DNA from 4 places in the Streptomyces sp. NPDC030862 genome. Region 3 is predicted to be linked to each of the others. Evidence: riboswitches for the same ligand, from Rfam matches in the RefSeq annotation. Region 3 holds a riboswitch; each other region holds the start of a gene.
The links. A riboswitch is a leader RNA that binds a small molecule or an ion and turns the genes downstream of it on or off. The one in region 3 is predicted to bind cyclic di-AMP.
Positions count from the first base shown of each region.

Region 1: linked by a shared signal. The riboswitch ahead of ACZ42X_RS29245 (M23 family metallopeptidase) and the one ahead of ACZ42X_RS15095 (transglycosylase family protein) in region 3 are both predicted to bind cyclic di-AMP.
Region 2: linked by a shared signal. The riboswitch ahead of ACZ42X_RS21115 (transglycosylase SLT domain-containing protein) and the one ahead of ACZ42X_RS15095 (transglycosylase family protein) in region 3 are both predicted to bind cyclic di-AMP.
Region 4: linked by a shared signal. The riboswitch ahead of ACZ42X_RS19800 (C40 family peptidase) and the one ahead of ACZ42X_RS15095 (transglycosylase family protein) in region 3 are both predicted to bind cyclic di-AMP.

Region 1 is NZ_JBVIEN010000012.1:109,391-113,455, forward strand. Features, by position in the region: gene ACZ42X_RS29235 (M16 family metallopeptidase) at 1-460, shown strand, start outside; gene ACZ42X_RS29240 (M16 family metallopeptidase) at 487-1,854, shown strand; cyclic di-AMP (ydaO/yuaA leader) riboswitch at 2,083-2,248, shown strand; gene ACZ42X_RS29245 (M23 family metallopeptidase) at 2,262-3,044, shown strand; gene ACZ42X_RS29250 (GntR family transcriptional regulator) at 3,238-3,903, shown strand; gene ACZ42X_RS29255 (HPr family phosphocarrier protein) at 4,025-4,065, opposite strand, start outside.
Region 2 is NZ_JBVIEN010000007.1:385,758-389,822, reverse strand. Features, by position in the region: gene ACZ42X_RS21125 (transcriptional regulator) at 1-348, shown strand, start outside; gene ACZ42X_RS21120 (nucleobase:cation symporter-2 family protein) at 430-1,884, opposite strand; cyclic di-AMP (ydaO/yuaA leader) riboswitch at 2,495-2,665, shown strand; gene ACZ42X_RS21115 (transglycosylase SLT domain-containing protein) at 2,670-3,440, shown strand; gene ACZ42X_RS21110 (hypothetical protein) at 3,448-3,723, opposite strand; gene ACZ42X_RS21105 (methyltransferase domain-containing protein) at 3,810-4,065, opposite strand, start outside.
Region 3 is NZ_JBVIEN010000005.1:129,614-133,678, reverse strand. Features, by position in the region: gene ACZ42X_RS15105 (cytochrome P450 family protein) at 1-275, shown strand, start outside; gene ACZ42X_RS15100 (transglycosylase family protein) at 441-1,382, shown strand; cyclic di-AMP (ydaO/yuaA leader) riboswitch at 1,667-1,836, shown strand; gene ACZ42X_RS15095 (transglycosylase family protein) at 1,840-2,547, shown strand; gene eno (phosphopyruvate hydratase) at 2,797-4,065, shown strand, end outside.
Region 4 is NZ_JBVIEN010000007.1:76,538-80,602, reverse strand. Features, by position in the region: gene ACZ42X_RS19815 (urease subunit beta) at 1-206, opposite strand, end outside; gene ACZ42X_RS19810 (urease subunit gamma) at 222-524, opposite strand; gene ACZ42X_RS19805 (hypothetical protein) at 797-1,000, opposite strand; cyclic di-AMP (ydaO/yuaA leader) riboswitch at 1,661-1,823, shown strand; gene ACZ42X_RS19800 (C40 family peptidase) at 1,828-2,307, shown strand; gene ACZ42X_RS19795 (ATP-binding protein) at 2,377-2,808, opposite strand; gene ACZ42X_RS19790 (helix-turn-helix domain-containing protein) at 3,049-3,918, shown strand; gene ACZ42X_RS19785 (DUF397 domain-containing protein) at 3,976-4,065, shown strand, end outside.

The DNA.
Region 1 (4,065 bases), on a different contig from region 3:
CGGCTTCGGCCTGCTGCGCCTCGCCGGGGCCCCCTCCATGGGCTGGCTGGACGTGAAGACGTCCGGCGGCGTCGAGGTGCCGGACATCGAGGCCGCGGTCGACGAGGAGCTGGCCCGGTTCGCCGCCGAGGGCCCGACGCCCGAGGAGATGGAGCGGGCCCAGGCCCAGCTGGAGCGCGAATGGCTGGACCGGCTCGGCACGGTCGCCGGCCGCGCGGACGAGCTGTGCCGGTTCGCCGTGCTGTTCGGCGACCCGCAGCTCGCGCTCACCGCCGTCCAGCGCGTCCTGGACGTCACCGCCGAGGAGGTGCAGGCCGTGGCCCAGGCCCGGTTGCGCCCGGACAACAGGGCCGTACTGGTCTACGAGCCCGTCAACGGTGATCAGGGCGAGGCCGCCGACAGCGACACCGACCAGAGCGACGCCGACCGCAGCGAGGAAGAAGAGGGGGCCGACCAGTGAGCGACGCCGCTGTGTCCCTGACGTCCATGAAGTTCCACCCGCAGCCCGAGCCCGGCACCGCCAGGCCCTGGGCCTTCCCCGCCCCCGAGCGCGGCACCCTGCCCAACGGCCTGACCGTGCTGCGCTGTCACCGCCCCGGCCAGCAGGTCGTGGCCGTCGAGATCTCCCTCGTCGCGCCCCTGGAGGCCGAGCCCGAGGGCCTGGACGGTGTCGCCACGATCATGGCCCGGGCGCTGTCCGAGGGCACCGACAAGTACTCGGCGGAGGAGTTCGCCGCCGAGCTGGAGCGCTGCGGCGCCACGCTCGACGCACACGCCGACCACCCCGGCGTACGCGTCTCCCTGGAGGTCCCGGTCTCCCGGCTGGCCAAGGCTCTCGGCCTGGTCGCCGACGCCCTGCGCGCGCCCGCCTTCGCCGACAGCGAGGTCGAGCGCCTGGTGCGCAACCGGCTCGACGAGATCCCGCACGAGATCGCCAACCCGGCGCGCCGCGCCGCCATGCAGCTCTCCAAGGAGCTGTTCCCGGCCGACTCCCGGATGTCCCGCCCCCGCCAGGGCACCCTGGAGACGGTGGAGCGCATCGACTCCGCGGCCGTACGGGCCTTCTACGAGGCCCATGTCCGGCCCGCCACGGCCACCGCGATCGTCGTCGGCGACCTCACGGACGTCGACCTCGACGCGGTGCTCGCCGACACCCTCGGCGCCTGGACCGGTGACACCGCCGAGCCCCGCCCCGTCCCGCCCGTCACGGCCGACGACACGGGCCGCGTCGTCATCGTCGACCGCCCCGGCGCCGTGCAGACGCAGCTGCTGATCGGCCGCATCGGCTCCGACCGGCACGACCGCGTGTGGCCGGCACAGGTGCTCGGCACCTACTGCCTGGGCGGCACCCTGACCTCGCGCCTGGACCGCGTCCTGCGTGAGGAGAAGGGCTACACCTACGGCGTACGGGCCTTCGGCCAGGTGCTCCGCTCCGGTCCCGAGGGCAACGGCGCCTCGATGCTCGCCATCAGCGGCTCCGTCGACACCCCCAACACCGGCCCGGCGCTCGACGACCTGTGGAAGGTGCTGCGCACCCTCGCCGCCGAGGGCCTGACCGACGCCGAGCGGGACGTCGCCGTGCAGAACCTCGTGGGCGTCGCCCCGCTCAAGTACGAGACGGCGGCCTCGGTCGCGGGCACCCTCGCCGACCAGGTCGAGCAGCACCTCCCGGACGACTTCCAGGCGCGGTTGTACGCGCGCCTGGCCGAGACCGGGACGGTGGAGGCCACGGCCGCGGTCGTCAGCGCCTTCCCGGTGGACCGTCTCGTCACGGTGCTCGTCGGCGATGCCGCGCAGATCAAGGAGCCGGTCGAGGCGCTCGGTATCGGTGAAGTCAGCGTCGTCAGCGGCTGATTGACGGCGGGTCGGCCGCGCGTCACCTCCGGAACCCCGGCATCCGCACGGATGCCGGGGTTCCGCTGTCTGCACCCCGGCCCGCCACATGTCCGTTTTGTTGCGGAGGTTACGTGTCTGCCCTGTGGCGTGCGCTACAAAAAACCGTGTCCGTTTGGTGATTGAAAGATCAGCCGCTTAGCGTCTGATGCGCTGTCCGCCCGCCGTACCCGCCGCATCCGCGGCACCGGGCAGCCATCGCCGAATCCCCATCGGGCGCGAGCCCGGGGAGCCGGGGACCCACACGAAGTCCCTGGGGTGAATCGGACGCCTTCGCATCCGTGCGGAGGGGCCCGTAGGAGACCTTCCTGCTCCGAACCCGTCAGCTAACCCGGTAGGCGAGAAGGAAGGAAAGGATCAGCCACCGAATGGCGTTCACCCGTGCCACCGGGAAGCACCGTGCCCCGAGCCGCCTGAGCCGTAAGAGCGCACACGTCGCCGGCGTGGCGGCCATCGCCACCACCGGCGTCATCGGAACCCTCGCTTCCCCGGCGCTCGCCGCCGACGCGGACGTCCGCGCACTGGAGGACACCGGCCTCAACCAGGCGGTCATCACCGACACGCTCGCCGAGAGCGTGGACGCCCAGGCCGAGGCGCAGGAGCGCGAGGCCGAGGAGGCCGCCGCCCGCGCCGCCGCCCAGGCCGAGGCCGAAGCCGAGGCCAAGCGCAAGGCCGAGGCCCGCGTCAAGGCCGCCCGCGAGGCGGAGGAGCGCGCCGCCCGCGAGGCCGAGCGCAAGCGCCTGAACTCCTTCACGCTCCCGGTCGCCGGTTCGTACGTCAGCACCGGCTACCAGACCGGCGGCGCCATGTGGTCCTCCGGCAGCCACACCGGCGTCGACTTCCACGCCGCCTCCGGCTCCACGGTCGTCGCCGTGGGCCTGGGCACCGTCGTCGAGGCGGGCTGGGGCGGCGCGTACGGCAACAACGTGGTGATCCGGATGGCGGACGGCACGTACACCCAGTACGGCCACCTCTCCTCCGTCAGCGTCTCGGTCGGCGAGCGGGTCATGCCCGGCCAGCAGATCGGCCTCTCGGGCTCCACCGGCAACTCCTCCGGTCCGCACCTCCACTTCGAGGCCCGCACGAGCGCCGAGTACGGCTCCGACATCGACCCGGTCGCGTACCTGCGCTCGCACGGCGTCAACGTCTGACCCGCACATTCCGCGAAGAAGGCCCCGGCTCCCCATCCGAGCCGGGGCCTTCTTCGTGCGGCCATTGGCCAAAAGATATCCATGGATTTCGACCCGGCGTCGGAAATTCAGTCCCGTTGTCATAGAGTCACTGAACACTCGTCACATCGGTCGGACGCACGCTGTTTCGCGCGCATTACGTCGGAGGTTCGGTATGCGCATTCCCGCGCACTCGGTATGCACGGCGATTCGCGACGACATCGTCTCCGGCGTCTTCCCGCGCGGCGGCCGCCTCACCGAGGAGCAGCTGGCGCGCCGCTACGGCGTCTCGCGCGTCCCGGTCCGCGAGGCCCTGCGGACGCTGGAGTCCGAGGGCTTCGTCACCACCCGCCGCCACGCCGGGGCGTGCGTCGCCGAGCCCACCGAGCAGGAGGCGGCCGACCTGCTGGAGGTCCGGGCGCTGCTGGAGCCGCTCGGTGCGGCGCGCGCGGCCCAGCGGCGTACCGAGGCGCACCTCAAGGTGTTGCGGGGCCTGGTCAGGCTGGGCCAGGAGCGGGCGCGCCAGGGCCAGGGGGAGGACCTGCGGGCGCTCGGCGGCTGGTTCCACGAGACGCTCGCCCAGGCCTCCGGCAGTCCGGGCCTGACCGCCCTGCTGACCCAGCTGCGCCACAAGATCGCCTGGATGTACGCGGTCGAGCAGCCGGCCTCGCCCGTGGAGGCGTGGGCGGAGCACGGCGCGATCGTCGACGCGGTGGCGCGCGGTGACGCGGAACGGGCCCGGGCGCTCACCGCCCTGCACACCGAGCGCTCGCTCGGCGCGCACCGGCTGCGCGTGAGGACTCCGCAACATCGCGTCAACACGGCGAGCGCCCGAATTTAACAGCGAGGCCGTATACAGAAAGATTCACCGAAACGAAAAGCGGAGCCGTATCACCCGGGAATTCGGGGGCGATACGACTCCGCTGCAATATCAGGCAGGCGCCGGAGATATCCGAGACGGATCAGACGGTCTCGGGAAGCTCTTCGAGCCCTTCGGCGACCA
Region 2 (4,065 bases), on a different contig from region 3:
GAGGCCCTGGGGCTGTCCCTGCGCGGGCTGGTGAGCATCATGGGCCGCGACGAGGAGCTGGCCGGGCTCCTGCGTACGGCCATCGAGGGACGCTGGAAGGTGTACGTGACGCCCGTCGCGGAGATGGTCGTCGTGGACGAGACCTCGGTGGGCGACGCCCTGCGCACGATGCACACGGAGTTCGCGGGGTTCGCCGAGCGGTACATGGGCCACCTGATGGCGCGCAACGACGACTCCCGGCTGAAGGAGGTCGCCGCGGAGCGCTCGGCGTTCCTGCACCGGCTCGTGGACCACTTCTGGGAGCTGATCGGCGAGGTGGGCGACGAGCCGCCGCCGCGCGGCTTCTGAGGCGCACGAGGCGCGGACGGCCGACGGCCCCCGGATGTCCGGGGGCCGTCGGCCGTCCTGCTCTGCTGCCGCGGGAAGGACTCAGCGCCACCCGGCGCCGGCGCCCGGGGCGTACGGGGCGGGCTCTGCGGGCGGGGAGGGCGAGGCGGGCGGGGTCTCGTCCTCGTAGTCCTCCCAGTCGATCTCCATCGCCTTGCGCCGCGTGAACGCGTTGAAGAACAGGTTCAGCACGAGGGCGGTGAGACCGCCCAGCGTGATGCCGCTGTCCAGCACCGCCCGTACGTCGTCCGGCATGCGCTCGAAGAACGGCTTGACCGTCGTGGGCAGCATGGCCGCGCCGAGGCTCACCGCCAGGATGATGGCGTTGCGCTCCTCGCGCAGGTCCACCTTGGCGAGGATCTGGATGCCGACCGCCGCGACCATGCCGAACATCGAGATCGCCGCGCCGCCGAGCACGGGGTGCGGGATCGCGGCGACCAGGCTGCCGGCCTTCGGCAGGAGCCCCAGCAGGATCATGAAGACACCGGCGGCCACCACCACGAAGCGGCTCACCACCTTGGACATGCGGACGAGTCCGATGTTCTCCGCGAATGCCACATAAGGGAAGGAGTTGAATATTCCGCCCAGCATCGTGGAGACGCCGTCGGCCCGCAGCGCGCGCGTGACGGTGTCGCTGTCGACCTTCTTCCGGGAGATCTCGCCGATGGCGTACACGTCGCCGGTCGTCTCCACCATCGTGATCAGCATGACGACGACCATGGCGATGATGGGCAGCAGCTCGAACTGCGGCATGCCGTAGTGGAAGGGCGTGGTGACGCCGAACCAGCCGGCGTCCGCCACCGCGTCGAAGTGCGCGTCCCCGAGGAGCCAGGCGACGGCCGTGCCCACGACGAGCCCGATGAGCACGGCGAGGCTGCTGAGGAACGGCTTGCCGAGCCGGACCACGACCAGGATCAGGAGCAGGGTGCCGAGCGCGTAGGCGAGGTTCTTCCCGGAGCCGTACGCGGGGTCGCCGATGAGGTGGGCGCCGCCGGCGGCGTTCTGGAGGCCCACCGGGATCAGCGTGATGCCGATGATGGTGAGGATCGTGCCGATGACAACGGGCGGGAAGTACTTCACCAGCCGGCCGACGAACGGTGCGAAGAGGAACGTGGCGATGCCGGCCGTGATGACCGCGCCGTAGACGACCAGCAGACCGGCGGTGCCACCGCCCGCGCCTATGCCGATCGCGACCATGGGCGAGACGGCGGTGAAGGTCACGCCCTGCACCAGGGGCAGGCGCGCACCGATCCGCCAGACGCCGAGCGCCTGGATGATCGTGGCGATGCCACAGGTGAGCAGGTCCGCGTTGACCAGGTGGACCAGCTGCTCGTCGGAGAGCCCGAGGGCGTTGCCGAGGAGTACGGGGACGATGACGGCCGCCGCGTAGAACGCGAGGATGTGCTGGAAGCCGTAGAGCGTGAGCTGCGGGAGGGGGAGCAGTTCGTCGACGGGATGCGTCTGCGTCCCGGAGTGCCGTCGGGAGACTCGTGCCATCTCTGCCTTGCCTTACAAGAGGTAGGTGAATGAGAGGAGCCGACGCCTCGGAGCCCGGAATGTGTCAGGACGAGGCCTCGCCGGCCCGTACGGAGCCGACGTCTGGCGGAGTTGCCGACACCACGTCGCCCTGCACTGAGATGTGCGTCCTGGTTGGAGGACTTTCCTTCGATCGGCATGGCGAAGCCGCCTTGCGCATGAGATCCGCAGGTGGAGCCGATCGGGGCGCTCACCTTAGTTGACGTCGGACGTTCCTCGCGAGTAACCGGCACGACACTCACCGCTCCCCCACCTCACAAGACGCACCTTTCGCCCGAATATCTCTGGTTTCACAGATGTTCGTCCGGCTCGCCGCGGTTCTCCGATAAGGCGACTCCGAGGGCGTTTTGCTCGCGCCGTGACATGACTCACCTCCCGTCATTCGGGGTGCGCGTCCTCCGCACCGCATTTCCCCTGCTGGGACAGGGAATTGACTTTCCGGCAGAACTCCCTTCATGGCGTTTCCGTAATCGCGCGTGCGCTCTTCACGACTTGTTCCGGCCCGAGGCTCTCGCTTACCGTCACCGCAATCCGGTCGGACCGCCGAATCCTGCCGCCGTCCGGAAACCGCACCCACCCACCACCGACGTACGGCAGGAGCGGGGGAACCAGGTAAGCCGCCGGTCCGTGTATACGGAACGGCTTGGGGTGAAGTCATGTGCGCACGCGGTCGCGTGCGGATACGACCGGGCATCTCCAGCCCGAACCCGACAGCTCACCTCGCAGGCGACGGAGAGGAATCCGCCATGCCCGCACAGGGTAAGCACCGCCGCCCCAAGAACAATCCGCTCGCCCGCCGAGTCGCCGCCGCGGGCACGGGCGGCGCCGCACTCGCCCTTCCCCTCTTCGGCGCGACCGCGGCCGAGGCGGCACCGAACGCGGTGCCGAACGCGGTGCCGAACACCGCGCCTTCCGCGGCCGTGGAAAAGGCCCCGGCGAAACCCGCCACGTATACCGTGGTCGCGGGTGACACCCTTTCCGAGATCGCGCAGGACCGTGGCGTCAGCGGTGGCTGGAAGAAGCTGTACGAGGACAACAAGTCGGTGGTCGGCGACAACCCGTCGCTCATTCGCCCCGGCATGAAGCTCACCATCGGCGCCAAGGCCAAGGCCAAGGCTGCGCCCGCCGCGCCCGCCGCCGCCGAGCGGGCCAGCCGCTCCACCGTGCGGCCGGCGCTCGCGAAGCCCGCGACCTACGCGAACAACCTCGACGGCTGGATCAAGGAAGCGCTCGCCATCATGGCCGAGCGCGGCATCCCCGGCTCGTACGACGGGATCCACCGCAACATCATGCGCGAGTCCTCGGGCAACCCGCTGGCCATCAACAACTGGGACTCCAACGCCGCCGCGGGCACCCCGTCCAAGGGCCTGCTCCAGGTCATCGACCCGACGTTCCGGGCGTACCACGTGCCCGGCACGTCGACCGACCCGTACGACCCGGTCGCCAACATCACCGCGGCCTGCAACTACGCGGCCGACCGGTACGGGTCGATCGACAACGTCTTCGGCGCCTACTGACGGGCGCCTACTGACGGGGGACGGTCGCCCCGCCGCCGGACCGTACGGCTTCCACGACGGCGTCGTGCAGCACGCGGCTGGCCTCCTCCGACGAGCACGGCACGGGGCTTCCGCTCATCGGGAACCAGTCGGAGGCCCCGCTGTGCTGCACGGCCACCCGCGCCTCGCCGTCGACCCAGGTCGTGTGCACGTCGAGTTCCCCGGTGATGACACCGACCGTGTCGGTGCTCACGCCACCGCGTCCGGCGTAGACCCGGACCGTCGTCCACGATGCCCATGTCACGTTCCCATGCTGACCCCGCTCCGCCGGTCGCGCGACCGGCGGGGCGGGGCGGTTGCGTGAAGGAGCCGTGACGCTACCGCGCGTGGTCAGCGCACGGCCACGAGGACATGGTTGTTGCCGAACTGCCAGACGGCTCCCGCCTCCTCGAAACCGGCCTCGCGCAGCAGGGCGAGGTGCCCGGAGAGGGTCAGGTCGTTGCCCTCGCAGCGCGGGTGCCGGTGGTGGCGGTGGGCGGAGAACAGGGCGGCCAGCTCCGGGTCCGCGGCGACCCCGGACCACCAGGTCTCCCAGTCCTCGTCCGCGACGGCCGGTTCCCGCTCGGCCCGGCGCCGCCCGATGTGC
Region 3 (4,065 bases):
GGTTCGCGGAGCCCGACACCCTGGACCTGGCGCGGCGCGACAACCAGCACCTCGGGTACGGGCACGGCATCCACTACTGCCTCGGCGCGCCGCTCGCCCGCCTCGAAGGGCAGACCGCGCTGGCGACGCTGCTGACCCGGCTGCCGGACCTCCGGCTCGCGGTGGATCCTGCCGATTTGCGGTGGCGTGGGGGGCTCATTATGCGGGGACTGCGCACGCTCCCGGTCGAGTTCACCCCCTTTGCGGGGCCCTCGGATATGACGATCCGTCAGTAATGTGATCTTCGCGTAATCTCCGCTGCATCGACTTGTGACTAGCGTTCGAATGCCGCTACGTTCACCGTCACCTCAGCAGTCACGCGAAAGGCACACCGCATGCGCTCCGGGAACGGCAGGCACCGTCGACCCCGTCAGGCCCCCGCCATCGTTGTCGCGGCAGGGGTGACCGGATCCGCCATCGCCCTTCCGCTGCTCGGCGCCGGCTCCGCGTCGGCCGTCGACGCCCACACGTGGGACCGGGTCGCCGAGTGCGAGTCCGGCGGCGCGTGGAGCGCCGACATGGGCAACGGCTTCTACGGCGGACTCCAGCTCTCGCAGGAGACGTGGGACGCGTACGGCGGCAAGCAGTACGCCCTGCGCCCCGACCTCGCCAGCCGCGCCCAGCAGATAGCCGTGGCGGAGCAGGTCTACGCCGCGACGGGCGTCAAGACCTGGGAGACCTGCGCCCCCATCGTGGGCCTGGGCGGCACCGACGCCGCGCCGGCGAAGGGCGCCACGCCCGACGCGTCCACCGACGCCGCGACGCCCGAGGCCACGCCGGACGCCGCTCCCGAGACGCCCGCCCCGGCCGAGTCCGACGCCACGCAGCCGGTGGAGCCCACGGAGCCCGTGGCCCCGGCCGACCCGGTCGAGAGCCTCCTGCCGACCGAGCCCGCCGCGCCCGCCGCGCCCGCCGAGCCCGCCACGCCCACCACGCCGGACGCCGCTCCGGATGCGGCCGCCCCGGCCGCCCCGCCGGCCCCCGGCACCGGAAAGCACCGCGGCGCGCCCGACCCCGCGGAGCCCCCGGCGGCGACGGACCTGGCGGCCACGGACCCGGCCGCACCGGAAGGTGACGCCGCCACCGGCGCCGACAATTCGGTCAGCGGGCGCGAAACGGACGGCCATGCCTCGCGGAGTGACGGCGCGGCACGCGACCTGGCGGACGCCCAGCCGGGCGCGTACACCGTCCGCCCCGGCGACAGCCTCTCCGCCATCGCCGCGGAGAGGGACCTCGAAGGCGGCTGGACCGCCCTCTACGACGCCAACCGCCAGACCGTGGGCGAGGATCCGGACCTCATCCTCCCCGGCCAGAGCCTCGATCTGGCTCCCGCGCAGCCCTAGTTGACCGGGGCCAGGCAGGGGCTATTGGTGCCTCTATGTCCGGGTCTGCGCCAGTGAGACATGAGTCTCTTTGTGCCAACTGGCGCCTCACGAACGCACGATGTGTCCGTTCCGCCCCTCACCTGCGCAAACGTCCGTCAAGCCGCGGGCGGTAGGGGCGGATTGACCCGGATGTCCGTCTTTGAACTTCAGTGGGCTCTGTGTTTACGGTCGTCATCGCTCGCCACCGCGGGCCCCTTCGACCGGTACGCCGAATCCTGCCGCCGGCCGTGAGGGAACAGTCGTCGCGTGATGCGCCGAAGGCAGGAGCGGGGGACCCAAGGTAGGTGCCGGCCCCCGGCCGTCGGATGACGGTACGTGAGCCGGCTTGGGGTGAGGCCGCGCGAGAGCGCGGCGGGGCAGCTCATCAGCCCTAACCCGACAGCTCACCTCGTAGGCGTCGGTGAGGAGATGCTCCATGCTGTTTTCCAGCAAGGTTTCCGGCAAGGCCAAGCACCGTCGCCCGTCCAAGGCGGTCCGTTTCGCCGCGTTCGCCGGCATCACCGGCGTCGCCGTGGCCGCCCCGCTGATGGGCGCCACCTCCGCCTCGGCCGCCACCTCCGCCGAGTGGGACAAGGTCGCCCAGTGCGAGTCCGGCGGCAACTGGTCCATCAACACCGGCAACGGCTACTACGGCGGCCTGCAGTTCTCGGCCTCCACCTGGGCCGCGTACGGCGGCACCGCGTACGCCTCCACCGCCGACCAGGCCAGCAAGGCCCAGCAGATCGAGATCGCCGAGAAGGTCCTGGCCGGCCAGGGCAAGGGCGCGTGGCCGGTGTGCGGCGTGGGCCTGTCCAACGCCGCGTACAACGGCGGCGCCGCCGAGCGCACGGCCGAGCAGCCCACCACCCGCAGCGAGCAGCGCACCGCGCCGAAGGCCGCCCCCAAGGCGCCGAAGGCCGCCGAGTCCGCGCCGAAGGCCGCGTCGAAGACCGTCACCACCCCGACCGGCAAGAAGGTCGAGAAGGGCGACGGCGAGTACAAGGTCCAGGCCGGTGACACGCTCAGCACCATCGCCGCCGAGAAGAAGGTCGCGGGCGGCTGGGAGAAGCTGTTCGAGCTGAACAAGGACATCGTCGACGACGCCGACCTCATCTACCCGGGCCAGCAGCTCCATCTGAGCTGACCCCCCGAAGGCCCCGGCCCGCCGCTCACAGGGCGGGCCGGGGCCTTTGTGGTTACCCGCAGGTAAACCTTGCGGGGTTTTGCCCCGCATTCGGGGCCCTCGGGTCGTTTTTCGTCCCACGAGGCGGGCGTCGGCTGGCCCCGGCCCCCCGGCCGGTTAGGCTCTTGTCGCACGGCGCAAGGCCAAAGAGACCCTGCACCCTGCACCGCTCGCGTCACAATTCGCGTCACATCCCAGAAGGAGATGCTCGTGCCGTCCATCGACGTCGTCGTAGCCCGGGAAATCCTGGACTCCCGAGGCAACCCCACGGTCGAGGTCGAGGTCGGCCTCGACGACGGCAGCACCGGCCGTGCTGCCGTTCCGTCCGGTGCCTCCACCGGTGCGTTCGAGGCCCTCGAGCTCCGCGACGGTGACAAGGACCGCTACCTCGGCAAGGGTGTCGAGAAGGCCGTCCTCGCCGTCATCGAGCAGATCGGCCCGGAGCTCGTCGGCTACGACGCCACCGAGCAGCGGCTGATCGACCAGGCGATGTTCGACCTGGACGCCACGCCGGACAAGTCCTCGCTCGGCGCCAACGCCATCCTCGGCGTCTCCCTCGCCGTCGCGCACGCCGCCTCCGAGGCGTCCGACCTGCCGCTCTTCCGCTACCTGGGCGGCCCGAACGCGCACCTGCTGCCCGTTCCGATGATGAACATCCTGAACGGCGGCTCGCACGCCGACTCCAACGTGGACATCCAGGAGTTCATGATCGCCCCGATCGGTGCGGAGTCCTTCTCCGAGGCCCTGCGCTGGGGCGCCGAGGTCTACCACACCCTGAAGAAGGTCCTGAAGGACAAGGGCCTCTCCACGGGCCTGGGCGACGAGGGCGGCTTCGCCCCCAACCTCGACTCCAACCGCGCCGCCCTCGACCTCATCCTCGAGGCCATCAAGCAGGCCGGCTACACCCCGGGCAAGGACATCGCGCTGGCGCTCGACGTCGCCGCGTCCGAGTTCTACAAGGACGGCGCCTACGAGTTCGAGGGCAAGTCCCGCTCGGCCGCCGAGATGACCGACTACTACGCCGAGCTCGTCGAGGCGTACCCGCTGGTCTCCATCGAGGACCCGCTGTTCGAGGACGACTGGGACGGCTGGAAGACCATCACCGAGAAGCTGGGCGCCAAGGTGCAGCTGGTCGGCGACGACCTGTTCGTCACCAACCCCGAGCGCCTCGCCCGCGGCATCGAGGAGGGCGCGGCCAACGCGCTGCTCGTCAAGGTCAACCAGATCGGCTCGCTGACCGAGACCCTCGACGCCGTCGAGCTGGCCCAGCGCAACGGCTTCAAGTGCATGATGTCCCACCGCTCCGGCGAGACCGAGGACGTCACCATCGCCGACCTGGCCGTCGCCACCAACTGCGGCCAGATCAAGACCGGCGCCCCGGCCCGCTCCGAGCGCGTCGCCAAGTACAACCAGCTGCTGCGCATCGAGGAGATCCTCGACGACGCGGCGGTGTATGCCGGCCGCAGCGCCTTCCCGCGC
Region 4 (4,065 bases), on a different contig from region 3:
ACGGCGGTGCCGGCGGCGATGTTGAGCCGCAGGCCGCGGGCGGCGGGGCGGTCGAACGCGAGGCCCGGGTTGACCTCGGCGAAGTGGTAGTGGGAGCCGACCTGCACGGGGCGGTCGGCGGCGTTGAGCACGGTGAGGCGGGTGACGGGGCGGCCTTCGTTGAGGGGCACGGGCTCGTCGGCGTAGAGGATCTCTCCGGGGATCATCGGTGGCGGGCCCCGTCAGACGATCGGCTCGTGGACGGTGACGAGCTTGGTGCCGTCGGGGAAGGTCGCCTCGACCTGGACGTCGTGGATCATCTCGGGGATGCCCTCCATGACGTCGTCCCGGCTGAGCACCTTGCGCCCGGACGCCATGAGCTCGGCGACGGTCCGGCCGTCCCTGGCCCCCTCCAGGATGTGCGCGGTGATGAGGGCGACGGCCTCGGGGTGGTTGAGCCTCACCCCGCGTGCCCTGCGCTTCTCCGCCACGTCGGCAGCGACATGGATGAGCAGGCGCTCCTGCTCGTGCGGGCTCAGTTGCACGTTTCACCTCACATGTTCCCGCCCGGCACGACCCCGGGCGGCAGCGGGACCCTATCCGGCTTCAACACTCTGTTGACCTGCGGAAACATTGTGAGGGAGAGATATTTCAATCTCGGGCAGAAGTTTTTCCGGCACGTTAACTACGGCTTTGCCTGGCCATGGGACATGAGCGGCCGCCCACCGGGCCCGCAGCACGGGTCGTATACGAGGCGCGGCCGCTCGCCGGGCGGTACGGGTGCGCCCGTGCCGCCCGGCAAGCCGCGGTGCCCGCCTCAGACGGCCAGGCAGCTCGCGCCCGGGACCTCCGAGGGCAGGGCGAGCGAGGCGGGGTCGACGACGGTGGTCAGGTCGGTCGCGCTGGTGGTGACGCAGTCGACGACGGCGGTGGGGTCCGGCACCGCCACCGCCGAGGCGGTGGTGACGGTGGATCCGAGGAGTGCGATGGTTCCGAGGACGACGGCCGCGATGCGACGCATACGGATTCCCTCCCTGTGGCGGGGTGACGGGGTCTGACTCGCCGGTTGGCTCGAGTCGGCCCCTGGCTACCCACCCCCACACCCCGGGTACGCGCCCGGTCACCCGCACGAGGACGACGAAACGATCCGGCACGCTTCCCCACCCCCGGAGCGGATCAACCGGGCGCTCGCCGGGCGCACGGCCGCACCGCGGGAGGCACCGATCCCGACGCATGAGCACGAGAGGGCGAGGTGCACACCCGGACGCTGGCGCGTGCGCCGCGTGTTCTCGATGGCGAATGTCGGGCTGCGCGGGTGACGACCCCTCAGGAGCCCGCCTGATGAGGGATTTCCGCGTAGCACGGATGGGCGCAGAAGGGCCGACGAGCCACCCTCGTTCGGCGTACGCAAACGAGGGAATTACGCACTGTACGAGTTGCGCCCATGGTGTACGCATCTGGCGGAACATCACCTTCCGCCGCTGGTCCACGGATCATCAATCGGCCGTCGCGTCGCGCCAAAACGCCTCTGTCCACTCGAATGGATCAGTCGTGAGGAGCCTCACATAACTCCGTTTCGGCTCGGAATTTCGCCCTGTCATGGGTCAAGATCCCTTCGACGACAAGCCCCCGCCACCGCGGCGGGGCGGTCCGGGCGGACGCCGAGTCCTGCCGCCGTCCGGACGACTGGTCGACAGGAGTGGATCGGCAGGAGTGGAGGACCCAAGCAGTCCGGGGCGAGCGCACCATGGCCGCCCCTTGGGGTGAAGCCGCGTCAGCGGCCGGGCAACTTCGCCAGCCCGAACCCGACAGGTCATCCTTCACAGGCGGCTGACGAAGGGTTGCGCTATGACCGCGCAGATTCATGTCCCGTCTCTGCTGTCCCGAGCCGGTGCCGTCTCGGCACTGACGCTCGCCGCCGTCGGCGGCACCATGCTGGCGCCGGGCGCCGTCCCCCAGGCCGAGGCCGCCGCCGCGACGCACGCCTCGAAGGCGCTGAACGTCGCCGCGTCGAAGAAGGGCTCCCCGTACGCATACGGGGCAGCGGGCCCGTCCCGGTTCGACTGCTCCGGCCTCACGCTCTACTCGTACAAGAAGGCCGGCAAGACACTGCCGCGCACCGCGCAGCAGCAGTACAACAAGACCCGCCACATCTCCACGTCGCAGCGGCAGAAGGGTGACCTGGTCTTCTTCCACTCCGGTGGACGCGTCTACCACGTGGGCCTGTACGCCGGTGACAACAAGATCTGGCACTCACCGAAGTCGGGTTCGGTGGTCAAGCTCGACCGCATCTGGTCGAAGTCGGTCTACTACGGGCGCGTGCGCTGACACGAGGGCTCGTACGCCCCGTACCGCACGACCGGGCGGTACGGGGCCGCCGCCGTACCGGGCGTGCGCTCAGCCCCGGACGGGGACGGGCCAGGGCAGGACGATCCACACCGTCTTGCCGCCCTCGCCGGTCGGAGTGACCGTCAGGCGGCCACCGCGTTCGGCGGTGAGCCAGCGGATGATGACCATGCCGCGGCCGTTGTCCTGCTGGACGGCCGCGGGCAGGCGCTGCGGCCAGCGCGGGTGGCTGTCGGTGACACCGATGCGCAGCTGCTCGTCCCGTTCCAGCCGGATGTCCACCGTGAAGGTCGGCGACTGCCCGAAGGTGTGCTGAACGGCGTTGGTGGTGAGCTCGGAGACGATCAGCCGTACCGCGTCCGCCGTGTCGGACTCGGCCGGCAGGCCCCATTCGGTAAGAACGTCCGCCACGTATCTGCGGGCTGCGGAGACCGAGGCTGGATCGCTCGGCAGAGTGACGGATGCTTCCTGGTGGTCTGCCATGGCGACGCTGTCCCTTTCCCACCGGGGCCGGACTCCGACAGGGAGCGGATGTTGTGCGAGGACGGCCTCGGATTGCGCTTCGCGCCAGAGTGCCACTTATGTCGCCCCGGGTGGGGCCGATCCCCCAAGATATGCATATATCTGTCGCTCGAAGCGGTGAACCCTGCTACGCGAGAGCGGTTCCCGCGGGCAGACTGGCGGGTTGGTCCAGCGTTCCGGAGGGCGGGAGGTGGGGCTGTCGTGCGGGGCACGCGGCACGGTCCGGCGGTGCGGCGCCGCAAGCTCGGCGAGGAGTTGCGGCGGCTGCGCCTGAGAGCCGGGCTCACCAGCCGGGACGCGGCCCGGCTCGTCGGCTGGCACCAGTCGAAGGTGAGCCGGATCGAGACGGGTGCCAGCGGGGTGACCGGCGAGGACGTGTCACGGCTGCTCGACGCCTACGGCGTACGCGAACCGCGCCAGCGCGCGCTGCTGGAGGCCCTCTCCGGCGCGGCCGCGGACGGCGGCGGCACGGGGTGGTGGCACGCGTACCGGGGCGTGCTGCCGCCGCAGTACCAGGACTTCATCAGCCTGGAGTCGCAGGCGTGCGCGGCGCGCACACTCGAGACCTCGGTGGTGCCAGGCCTGCTGCAGACGGCCGACTACGCGCGGGCGGTGACGCGCGCGGCGCTGGACGGGCTGCCGGTGACGGCGGTCGACTCGCTGGTGGAGGTGCGGCTCGCCCGCCAGGAGGTGCTGTTCGGCGATCCGCCGCTGCGCCTGGAGGCGGTACTGGACGAGGCGGTGCTGCGGCGGGAGGTGGGCGGCCCGGGGGTGATGCGGGCGCAGCTGCGGCGTTTGCGGGAGCTGGCGGACCTTCCCCATGTGCGGCTCCAGGTGCTGCCGTTCGCGGTCGGCGGTTACGTCGGCCTCTCCGGACCTTTCATTATTTTCTCCTTCGCGAACATGTCTGATCTGGATGTGGTGGTTCTCGACCACTTGACGAGTAGCCTCTATCTCGAACGCACGGAAGACCTCGAGGCGTACAGCGCCGCGTTCCGCACCATGCAGGCGCACGCCCTGACGCCCGAGGAGTCGGAGGAACTCATCGCCGGGATCGGTGACGGCGCGTAGGGGTTCTCGCTGATCCCGCCTGATCGGCGAGAGACCCCCCAGGGAGAGGCACCCCACATGTCTGCTTACCTCGCACACCACGATGGCCCGCAGTGGCGGCGCAGCAGCCGCAGCGTGGGCATGAACAACTGCGTCGAGGCGGCCCGC